Regions from separate parts of the Aquitalea sp. ASV15 genome, predicted to be linked through region 2. Evidence: predicted binding sites of a transcription regulator. Region 2 holds the regulator's gene; the other holds the start of a gene.
What was found. The regulator FNR, encoded in region 2, switches genes on or off when oxygen is low (the NO sensors DNR and NnrR bind a similar motif). The targets are predictions, from matches to a motif close to TTGATNNNNATCAA.
Positions count from the first base shown of each region.

Region 1 (4,416 bases), on a different contig from region 2:
ATAATCACCGAAGGTGGTGGTGAAGGTATCAAAGATAAAACCGCTGGGGCCCAGTACCATCAGCAGCAGCATCAGGCCGCAGGCCAGCAGGATGTTGAGATTGGACAGCCACTTGATCCCCCGTGCCAGGCCGGTGAGCGAGGACAGCAGGAACAGCACGGTGGCAATGGCGACGATGGCAAAGGTCAGCCAGGGCGAAGCCGGCAGGCCAAACAGCTTGAGCAGTCCGCTCTCGATCTGCAAGGTGCCAAAGCCCAGCGAAGTGGCTACGCCGAATACCGTGGCCAGTACGGCCAGGGTATCAATCGCCTTGCCGATGGGGCCATCCACCCGTGCGCCCAGCAGCGGGCGGAAGGCGGCGCTGATCAGCCCCGGCGTGCCACGGTTGAATTTGAAATAGGCCAGTACCAGCCCCATCAGGCTATAGATGGCCCAGGGGTGCAGGCCCCAGTGGAAAAAGGCATAGCGCATGGCGGCACGGGCTGCCTCGGCCGACTGCGGCGTGATGGCTGCGCTGGCCGGGCTGGCGAAGTGGGACAGCGGCTCGGCCACGCCCCAGAACACCAGACCGATGCCCATGCCGGCAGAAAACAGCATGGCAAACCAGCTGCCGCGGGAAAACTCCGGTGCCTCATCCGCTTTTCCCAGCCGGATATGGCCGAAACGACCAAAGGCCAGATACAGGGCAAACACCAGAAAGCCGAATACGCCAAGCAGGTAAAACCAGCCGAAGCGGGCAATGGTATCGCTCAGCAGGGCGGCCGTGGTGTCGGCCAGCTGCTGTGGGGCAAGAGCGCCAAACAGCACAAACAGGGCAGTCAGTAACAGGGATAGTCGCAAGACCAAGCGTGTCTCCTTTCGTTAGACGGCCAGCAGAACGCCGGGGTGGGTGGCCTTCACTGGCAGGGTGGGGCAGGGCTGTCGCCCGCTCCGGCGCAAGGGCCGGGCAGGGGACGGGCGGATGGTGTCAGCTGGCGGCGATGGCATGGCAAGCGGCCATGCAACAGGCGCAGCAGCCTGAAATGGGCGGCAGTCTGTGGGCTGCCATATGGATAATTCAATGAATTCAATACATTGCCTTTTTACCATAACATTATTAGTAAATTGATGTAAACAAATATACTGAATCAGCTGGTGGCCGCCGCAGCCCTGACCGGCGCCTTGTCCCGCCGCCTTGGCCGCGCCAGACGGGTTGATGCTTGACAGCATGCGGCGGACTGGCCAACCTGTCGCCTTTTGAAAAGCATGCAAGGAAACGGTGATGAAGCGGGTGGATCTTCTGTTGGTGGAACAAGGACTTGCCACTTCCCGGACAGCGGCACAAAGCCTGCTGGAAAGCGGCCGGGTCAGCCTGGACGGCCAGATCATCAGCAAGGCCAGTTCAAAATTTCCCGCTGGCACTCCCTTGCAGGTCCGGCCCGATCCGGCCGACCGCTTTGTCTCCCGTGGCGGACAGAAACTGGATGGCGCCTTGCGCCAGGCCGGGCTGGATATCACCGGCTGGCGGGTGCTGGATGTGGGGCAGTCTACCGGCGGCTTTACCGATTGCGCCTTGCAGGCCGGGGCCGAGTATGTGGTGGGCGTGGATGTCGGTCACGACCAGTTGCATCCCAGGCTATGGGATGATCCGCGCGTACGCTGCTTTGAAGGGGTGAACGCGCGCGCACTGGATGGCCGCAGCCTGCTGCAGGCCAATGACGGTTTGCCCTTCGACCTGATGGTGTGCGATGTGTCGTTTATCTCGCTGACGCTGATCCTGCCGTCGGCCCTGCCTTTGCTGGCGGAGAATGGCCGTTTGCTGGGGCTGGTCAAACCGCAGTTCGAGGTGGGACGCGGCGCGCTGGGACATGGCGGCATCGTGCGCGATGAAAGCCTGTTCGCCGGGGTGCAGGACAAGATCAGCAACTGCCTGGACGAGCTGGACTGGGAGGTGGAGCAGTGGTTCGACAGCCCGTTGACCGGTGGCGACGGCAACCGCGAGTTTTTCGTGCTGGCACGCCGGGCGGTCTATTGAGCAGGCAAAGAAAATCCGCAGAGGCGTCATGCACTCTGCGGATGGCACCGGCCACCTTGCCTGTGGCCTGACGGTGCGGTGGGATCTTGCGAGTGAGGCGGCCGGCGGTTTCAGTCTTCCTCGCCGCGCACCACCAGCAGCGGGCAGTGGGTCTTGCGCATGACGTTTTCGGCAAAGCTGCCCAGCAGCAGATGAGCCAGTCCGCTGCGGCCATGGGTGCCGATGACGATCAACTCGGCCTTGCGGCTGTCGGCAAAGCGGATCAAGGCATCCGCCATGTCCTTGCCGCCTTCCCAGCTTTCTGCGATATGGCAGTCCACCCGGCTGACCCCTTCGTTGATGGCCTGTTTTTCTGCCTTGTCCAGCAACTCGCGCGCCTGACGGAAGGCCAGATCATGCAGCTGATGGGTGTCCAGCGCACCCACGCCCTCGATGGCCATGTCGCGCAAACTGGCCACATGCACCAGCGACACGCTGGATTGTGCCGTTTTGGCAATACGTAGTGCCTCGGCTAGAGCCTTTGCAGAAGTTCGGCTACCATCTACTGCAATAACAATGTGTTGATACATGGAGTGCTCCTCGTAAAACCGTCGCTCGCGCCAGGTCAGATGGCGGTACTGTCGGCCGGCATGAGGCCTTGCCCGGCGTCCTGAAGCGGCTGAATGCCCTGTTTGATTTTAGGATACTCGCGGCGGCAGAAAGACTCTCCGAACTAATTGTTATGCATTTGATCTATAACAAACTCGAACAGACCATGGGCCGCGTTTAATGCGTGAACCCATGGTCTGCCGCTATTCCGGCCCGACCCATTTGCATACCAAGGAGGATGGTTTTACATCATGTTGATCTTTGCCTTGCTGTCCTTGCTCGTTATTGCCGCCATCGTTGCCTGGAGTCTGAAGTCGGGCAAGCGCAAAAACAACAAGGTGGCGGACGATAGCCGCATCTATGCCGCACATACCCAGTCCCGGCCCCTGGAGCCGCTGGAACACAGCACCGGCCACGCTTTCGGCCTGTTGCTCAAGGCCGCCCGTGGCGACCGTTCGGTGGTGGAAAAGTGGATCATGGCCGAGCAGCACCAGAATATCCCGCCGATCAGCCGCGATGGTGCGATCGAGCAACTGGCCAAGCGCCTGCAGGCCAGCCGCCGCTAGCCCTAGCGGCCGAGTACCAGCCCCTCGCGGCGTGGATCCGCACCACCGGTATAACCATTACCCGTCCTGACCAGTGCCGACAGGCCACTGGTCATGTCCACCATTTTTACCTGATGCCCCAGCGCCGTCAGCGTGCTGGCCTGCAAGTCCAGTCCCTGACCCGCTTCCAGTTCGGTGGCTCCGTTGCGGTTGCCGTAGTGCGGCAGGCTGACGGCCTGTTGCGGATCCAGCTTCCAGTCCAGCAGGGCGATCAGTGTCTGGGCAACATAGCCGATGATCTGGCTGCCGCCGGGGGAGCCGGTGGCCAGCAGGAACTTGCCCTTGCTGTCGAACACCATGGTGGGCGACATGCTGCTGCGCGGCCGTTTGCGGGCTTCCACCCGGTTGGCTACCGGCAGCCCGTGGTCTTCCGGTGCAAAGGAAAAATCCGTCAGCTGGTTATTCAGCAAAAAGCCCTTGACCAGCATGCGGCTGCCAAACTGGTCTTCAATTGAGCTGGTCATGCTGACCACCCGCCCTTGCCGGTCCACCACATTGAGGTGGGAGGTACAGGGCAGCTCCACTGCACTATCCCTGCCATAGGCCGATAATTTGACGCCGGCCGGCTCACCGGCGCTGGCCGTGCCCATGCTGCGTTCCGGCCGGATCAACAGGCTGCGCTGCTGCACATAATCGGTGGCGACCAGTGCCGCGCTGGGCACGCTGGCAAAAGCCGGGTCGGCCAGATAGCGGTTGCGATCGGCAAAGGCCAGCTTGCCCGCTTCGGCAAACAAATGGATGGTGGAGCCGGCGGTGGGCGACATGCCCGCCAGCGGGAAGCGTTGCAGCATGCCCAGCATTTGCAGCACGGCCACACCGCCGGAGCTGGGTGCATCCATGCCGCAGACCTGCCAGCTGCGATAGGGGGCGCACAGCGGTTTGCGTTCGATGGCCTGGTAGGCTGCCAGATCAGCCGGCAGCATGCGGCCGGGGTTGCGCGGATGCTGGTTGACCTTGTCGATGATGGCCGTGGCGATCTCGCCCTGGTAGAAGGCGCGCGGGCCATGGCGGGCGATCTGCTCCAGCGTTGCCGCATACTCGGGGTTTTTCAGCAGGCTGCCCATGGCTTTGGGCTGGCCATCCGGCTGGTAGAAATAGCGGCGGGCAGCGGCGTCCTCGCGCAGAAACCGGTCGTTAGCCAGCAGGGTGTACAGCCGTGGTGAAATGGCGAAGCCCTGTTGCGCCAGGCGGATGGCCGGCTGGAACAGG
Region 1 is NZ_JAELTZ010000073.1:3,239-7,654, forward strand. It holds gene JHD64_RS19465 (BCCT family transporter) at 1-846, opposite strand, end outside; gene JHD64_RS19470 (TlyA family RNA methyltransferase) at 1,262-2,014, shown strand; gene JHD64_RS19475 (universal stress protein) at 2,125-2,583, opposite strand; gene JHD64_RS19480 (hypothetical protein) at 2,854-3,168, shown strand; gene ggt (gamma-glutamyltransferase) at 3,171-4,416, opposite strand, start outside.
Region 1: JHD64_RS19475 (universal stress protein) is a predicted target of FNR. The motif match lies at 2,742-2,755, and genes of this name have one in related genera.

Region 2 (4,416 bases):
CAAAGTCATTGTGCTTTTTCTTTTCTACGCGAATGGTATCGAGGTTAAGCGACGCGCGCTGGACAACACTGCCAGCACGGCGAGCGGCTTTAACCGCGATATTGAGCATCGGATGCATTGACGGCCTCTAGAACGGATAGCAGATGTCAGCCAACACGGCTCGACATCTGACGGTAACAATCTGGGTTAAGGAACAAAAAAAGCCGACGCGAGTGCGCGGGCTTTTTGATATGCCCGCTATTTTAATGTGAAACCGCTGATGAATAAACCCCAAGTACCTGATTTTCTGAAAAACATTCGCATCGTGTTGGCCCGGCCCAACCATCCGGGCAATATCGGCTCGGCCGCACGCGCCATGAAAACCATGGGTCTGACCCGGCTGTACCTGGTGGAACCCAAGGTGTTTCCCAGCGATGAGGCCAATGCGCTGGCCTCCGGTGCGGTGGATGTGCTGGAGAGCGCCACCGTGGTGGCGAGCCTGGCGGAAGCGCTCAGCGACGTCACCGTGGCCTGCGCGCTGACCAGCCGCCGCCGCGAGCTGACCACCCCGCTGTCCACCCCGCGCGAAACCACGCCGGAACTGGTAGCCCGCGCCCGTGATGGCGAGCAGGTGGCGCTGGTATTCGGCAATGAAACCTTCGGCCTGTCCATCGAGGAAGTGGAGCAGTGCAACCGCCTGGTCACCATCCCCGGCAATCCGGATTACTTCTCGCTCAACCTGGCGATGGCGGTACAGGTGATGACCTACGAGCTGTTCAGCCATACCGGTGTTGACGTGGAATACCTGCGCCCGGAAAGCGAAACCGCCAGCCTGGGCGAGGTGGAAGGCTTCTGCCAGCATCTGGACCAGACCATGGAAGCCATCGGCTATTACCGCCGCCGCAACAGCGAACGGCTGATGCGCCGCATGCGCGCCCTGTTCAACCGGTCCGGCATGCTGCGCGATGAAGTCGACATCCTGCGTGGCCTGATGAAACAGATCCAGCGCGTGGCAGATGGCCATGAGCACGACGGCACGGCCTGAACGCAGCTTTCATCTGCCTTACACGCAGCCGGCGCTGCGTGATCTGGCTTTCCTGCTCACCTCGCCTGCGCCCTGGGAGAGTGGCAGCAATCTGTCACCCGCGCAGTTGCTGGGGGAGCAGGGAGAGGATCTGCTGCAAGCCTTGCAGCAGGATCCAGGCCCGCTTGAGCACTGGCTGGCGCAACAGCCATGCCAGCGGCTTGGCCATTATGCCGAGCGCCTGCTGGCTTTCTGGTTCCGGCTGGCGCCGCATATCGAACTGGTGGCGGCCAATGTGCCGGTGCGCGATGCCGCAGGCCGCACCATCGGCGAATTCGATTTTCTGATCCGGCTGCATGGCGTGCCGCTACATGTGGAAACCGCCAGCAAATTCTATCTGCAACTGGGGCATGGCGCGGACACGCTGGTCGGCCCCAGCCTGCGCGATGCCTGGGTGCTCAAGGCCGCCAAACTGCAGGAACAACTGCAACTGGCCAGCCACCCTGCCGCCGCCCGTGTCCTGCCGCCGGGCTTTGCCGGCTGTGCCAGCGCGGCACGCCTGGCCGGCTGGTTCTTCTACGCCGACCGGCCGGCCATCCCGGCCGCACCGCTGAGCGCAGATCAGCTGCAAGGCTGGCTCAGCCCGCTGCAGCAGCCCTGGCCAAGCACAAGCGCAGGATCGCGCTGGGTGTGGCTGTCACGGCTGGGTTGGCTGGCTCCGGCGCGGCTGGCGGAGGAGGGGGTGCGCGAGCAGGACAGCCTGCGCCAGGAACTGCTGCAGGCTGCGGTGCCGCAGCTGGTGGCCGAATTGCTGCCGGTGGGGGATGGCTGCTGGGAGGAAGTGGCGCGCGGCTTTGTGGTGCCGCCGGGCTGGCCGCAGCAGCAGCGGCTGCAGGATTTGCTGGCCAGCATAGACCGGACTCTCCACCGATGAAGCAACTGCTGATTGTGTATGCCAGCCAGACCGGCCACACCCTGCAACTGGTCGACGCCTTGTGTCAGCCCTTGTTGCCGCTGTGCGCGGAACTGCACATCCACCGCCTGCCCGCGGCTGAGGCCGGGCTGGATGACTTGCTGGCTGCAGATGCCATCGTGCTGGCTACGCCGGAGAACTTCGGTTATATGGCGGGGAACGTGAAGGATTTTTTTGATCGCACCTATTACCCGGCGCAGGGAAAGACCGAGGGGCTGCCCTATCTGATGCTGGTGTCGGCCGGCAATGACGGACTGGGCGCGCTACAGGCCATGCGGCGCATTGCCTGTGGCTATGGCTGGAAGGAGGTACTGCCGCCCTTGCTGGCGCAGGGTGAGGTTTTGCCGCAACACCGGGAGCGCGCCATGGAGTTGGGCGAGCTGCTGGCTGCAGGCATGCTGGTGGGGCGCTGGTAGGGCTGGGCGGGCGGCTAGGTCGCCCGGACTAGGTCTTCAGACGAATTGTCGGCCACGCCAGTACTGCGCACTATGCAAAAACACCGCAGGCTGCTGGCAAGCAGGGCTGCGGTGTGCCGGATGAGCGCTAGCGTCAGACGCCGTTGGCGTGGGTGCAGCCGGCGATCAGGTCCTTGAGGGCATCGGCCTTGATCAGCTGGATGTGCTTGTGATCGACACTCAGCCAGCCTTGCTGCTGGAACTTGGACAGCGTACGGCTGACGGTTTCCAGTTTCAGGCCGAGGAAACTGCCGATTTCCTCGCGGCTCATGCGCAGGATGAAATCATTGGCGGCAAAACCGCGGGTGGACAGGCGCTGCGACAGGTTCAGCAAGAAGGCGGCCAGGCGTTCTTCCGCCTTCATGTTGCCCAGCAGCAGCATGACGTTCTGGTCGCGCACGATTTCGCGGCTCATCAGCCGGAAAAAGTGGTGCTGCAGGCTGGGAATGTCGCGCCCCAGGCTTTCCATGCGGTTGAAGGGCAGTTCGCAGACTTCGCTGTCTTCCAGTGCAATGGCATCGCAGCCATGCACATTGGAAGAAATGCCATCCAGGCCCATCAGCTCGCCGGACATCAGAAAGCCGGTGACCTGCTCGCGACCGTCCTGGCTGGCGACGCTGGTTTTGAAGAAACCGGTACGCACCGCGAACAGGGACTTGAAGCCCTCGCCGCTGCGGAACAGGTATTCGCCGCGCTTGAGGCGGCGGCTCTGACGGATCACGGCGTCCAGCTGCGTCATTTCGTCGCGGTTCAGTCCGATGGGCAGACAGAGTTCGCGCAGGCTGCAGTTGGAGCAGGACACCTTCAGTGCGTGAATAGTGTGTTGGTTTTGGTCAGACATCGAGTGTTTTGTACAACCCTGTAAAGAAGCTTGACCCTTGTCAAAGCGGAATTCACACGTTTTCCGCAAATTTACCAGTCCACCTGACGTTTGACTATCAATACCCGACGACATGCACACCACCCATCCGTTTTCGCCCACCCACTGTGAGTTCGACCGAGCATTGATCGAACGTCTTGATGGCTCTGGCCCAAGATACACTTCTTACCCGACTGCCGACCGTTTTACCCCGGCCTTTGGGGAGAAAGACTATAAACACTGGCTGAAGCAACGCCACCTGGGCATGCATCAGAACGCAATATCATTGTACGTTCATATACCGTTCTGCAACACGGTATGTTACTACTGCGGCTGCAACAAGATCATTACCAAAGACAAAAGCCGCGCCGATCGCTATCTCGACTACCTGGAAAAAGAAATCAAGCTGGTGGCCGCCACACTGGGCTGCCGCGAAAAGCTGATCCAGCTGCATTTCGGTGGCGGTACCCCCACTTTCCTGTCCGATGAACAGCTGGACCGGCTGATGGGCATGCTGCGTACTCACTTCGATTTTTTGCCGGAGGGAGAATATTCCATTGAGATTGATCCGCGCAAGGTGGGGCGCGAGACCGTGCACCATCTGGCGCGTCTGGGCTTTAACCGCATGAGCGTGGGCATCCAGGATTTCGACCCGCAGGTGCAACAGGCGGTAAACCGCGTGCAGAGCGAGGCCGAGACGCTGGAAGTGATCGATGCCGCCCGCGAGGCCGGTTTCAAGTCGGTCAGTGTGGACCTGATCTACGGCCTGCCGCTGCAGACGCGGGAATCGCTGAAAGCCACGCTGGACAAGGTGATTGCCATTGGCCCGGACCGGCTGGCGCTGTACAACTATGCCCACCTGCCCACGGTGTTCATGCCGCAGCGGCGCATCAACGAGGCAGACCTGCCGGCGGCCAGCACCAAGCTGGACATCCTGCAGGACGCGGTAAAAAGCCTGGCGGATGCCGGCTATGTCTTCATCGGCATGGACCACTTTGCCAAGCCGGAAGATGACCTGGCCATCGCCCTGCGCCAGGCACGCCTGCAGCGCAATTTCCAGGGTTATTCCACCCATGCCGACTGCGACATGATCGGCCTTGGCGTGTCGTCCATCGGCAAGGTCGGC
Region 2 is NZ_JAELTZ010000016.1:28,348-32,763, reverse strand. It holds gene JHD64_RS09225 (inositol monophosphatase family protein) at 1-118, opposite strand, end outside; gene JHD64_RS09220 (RNA methyltransferase) at 260-1,024, shown strand; gene JHD64_RS09215 (DUF1853 family protein) at 1,002-1,937, shown strand; gene JHD64_RS09210 (flavodoxin family protein) at 1,934-2,392, shown strand; gene fnr (fumarate/nitrate reduction transcriptional regulator Fnr) at 2,526-3,272, opposite strand; gene hemN (oxygen-independent coproporphyrinogen III oxidase) at 3,385-4,416, shown strand, end outside.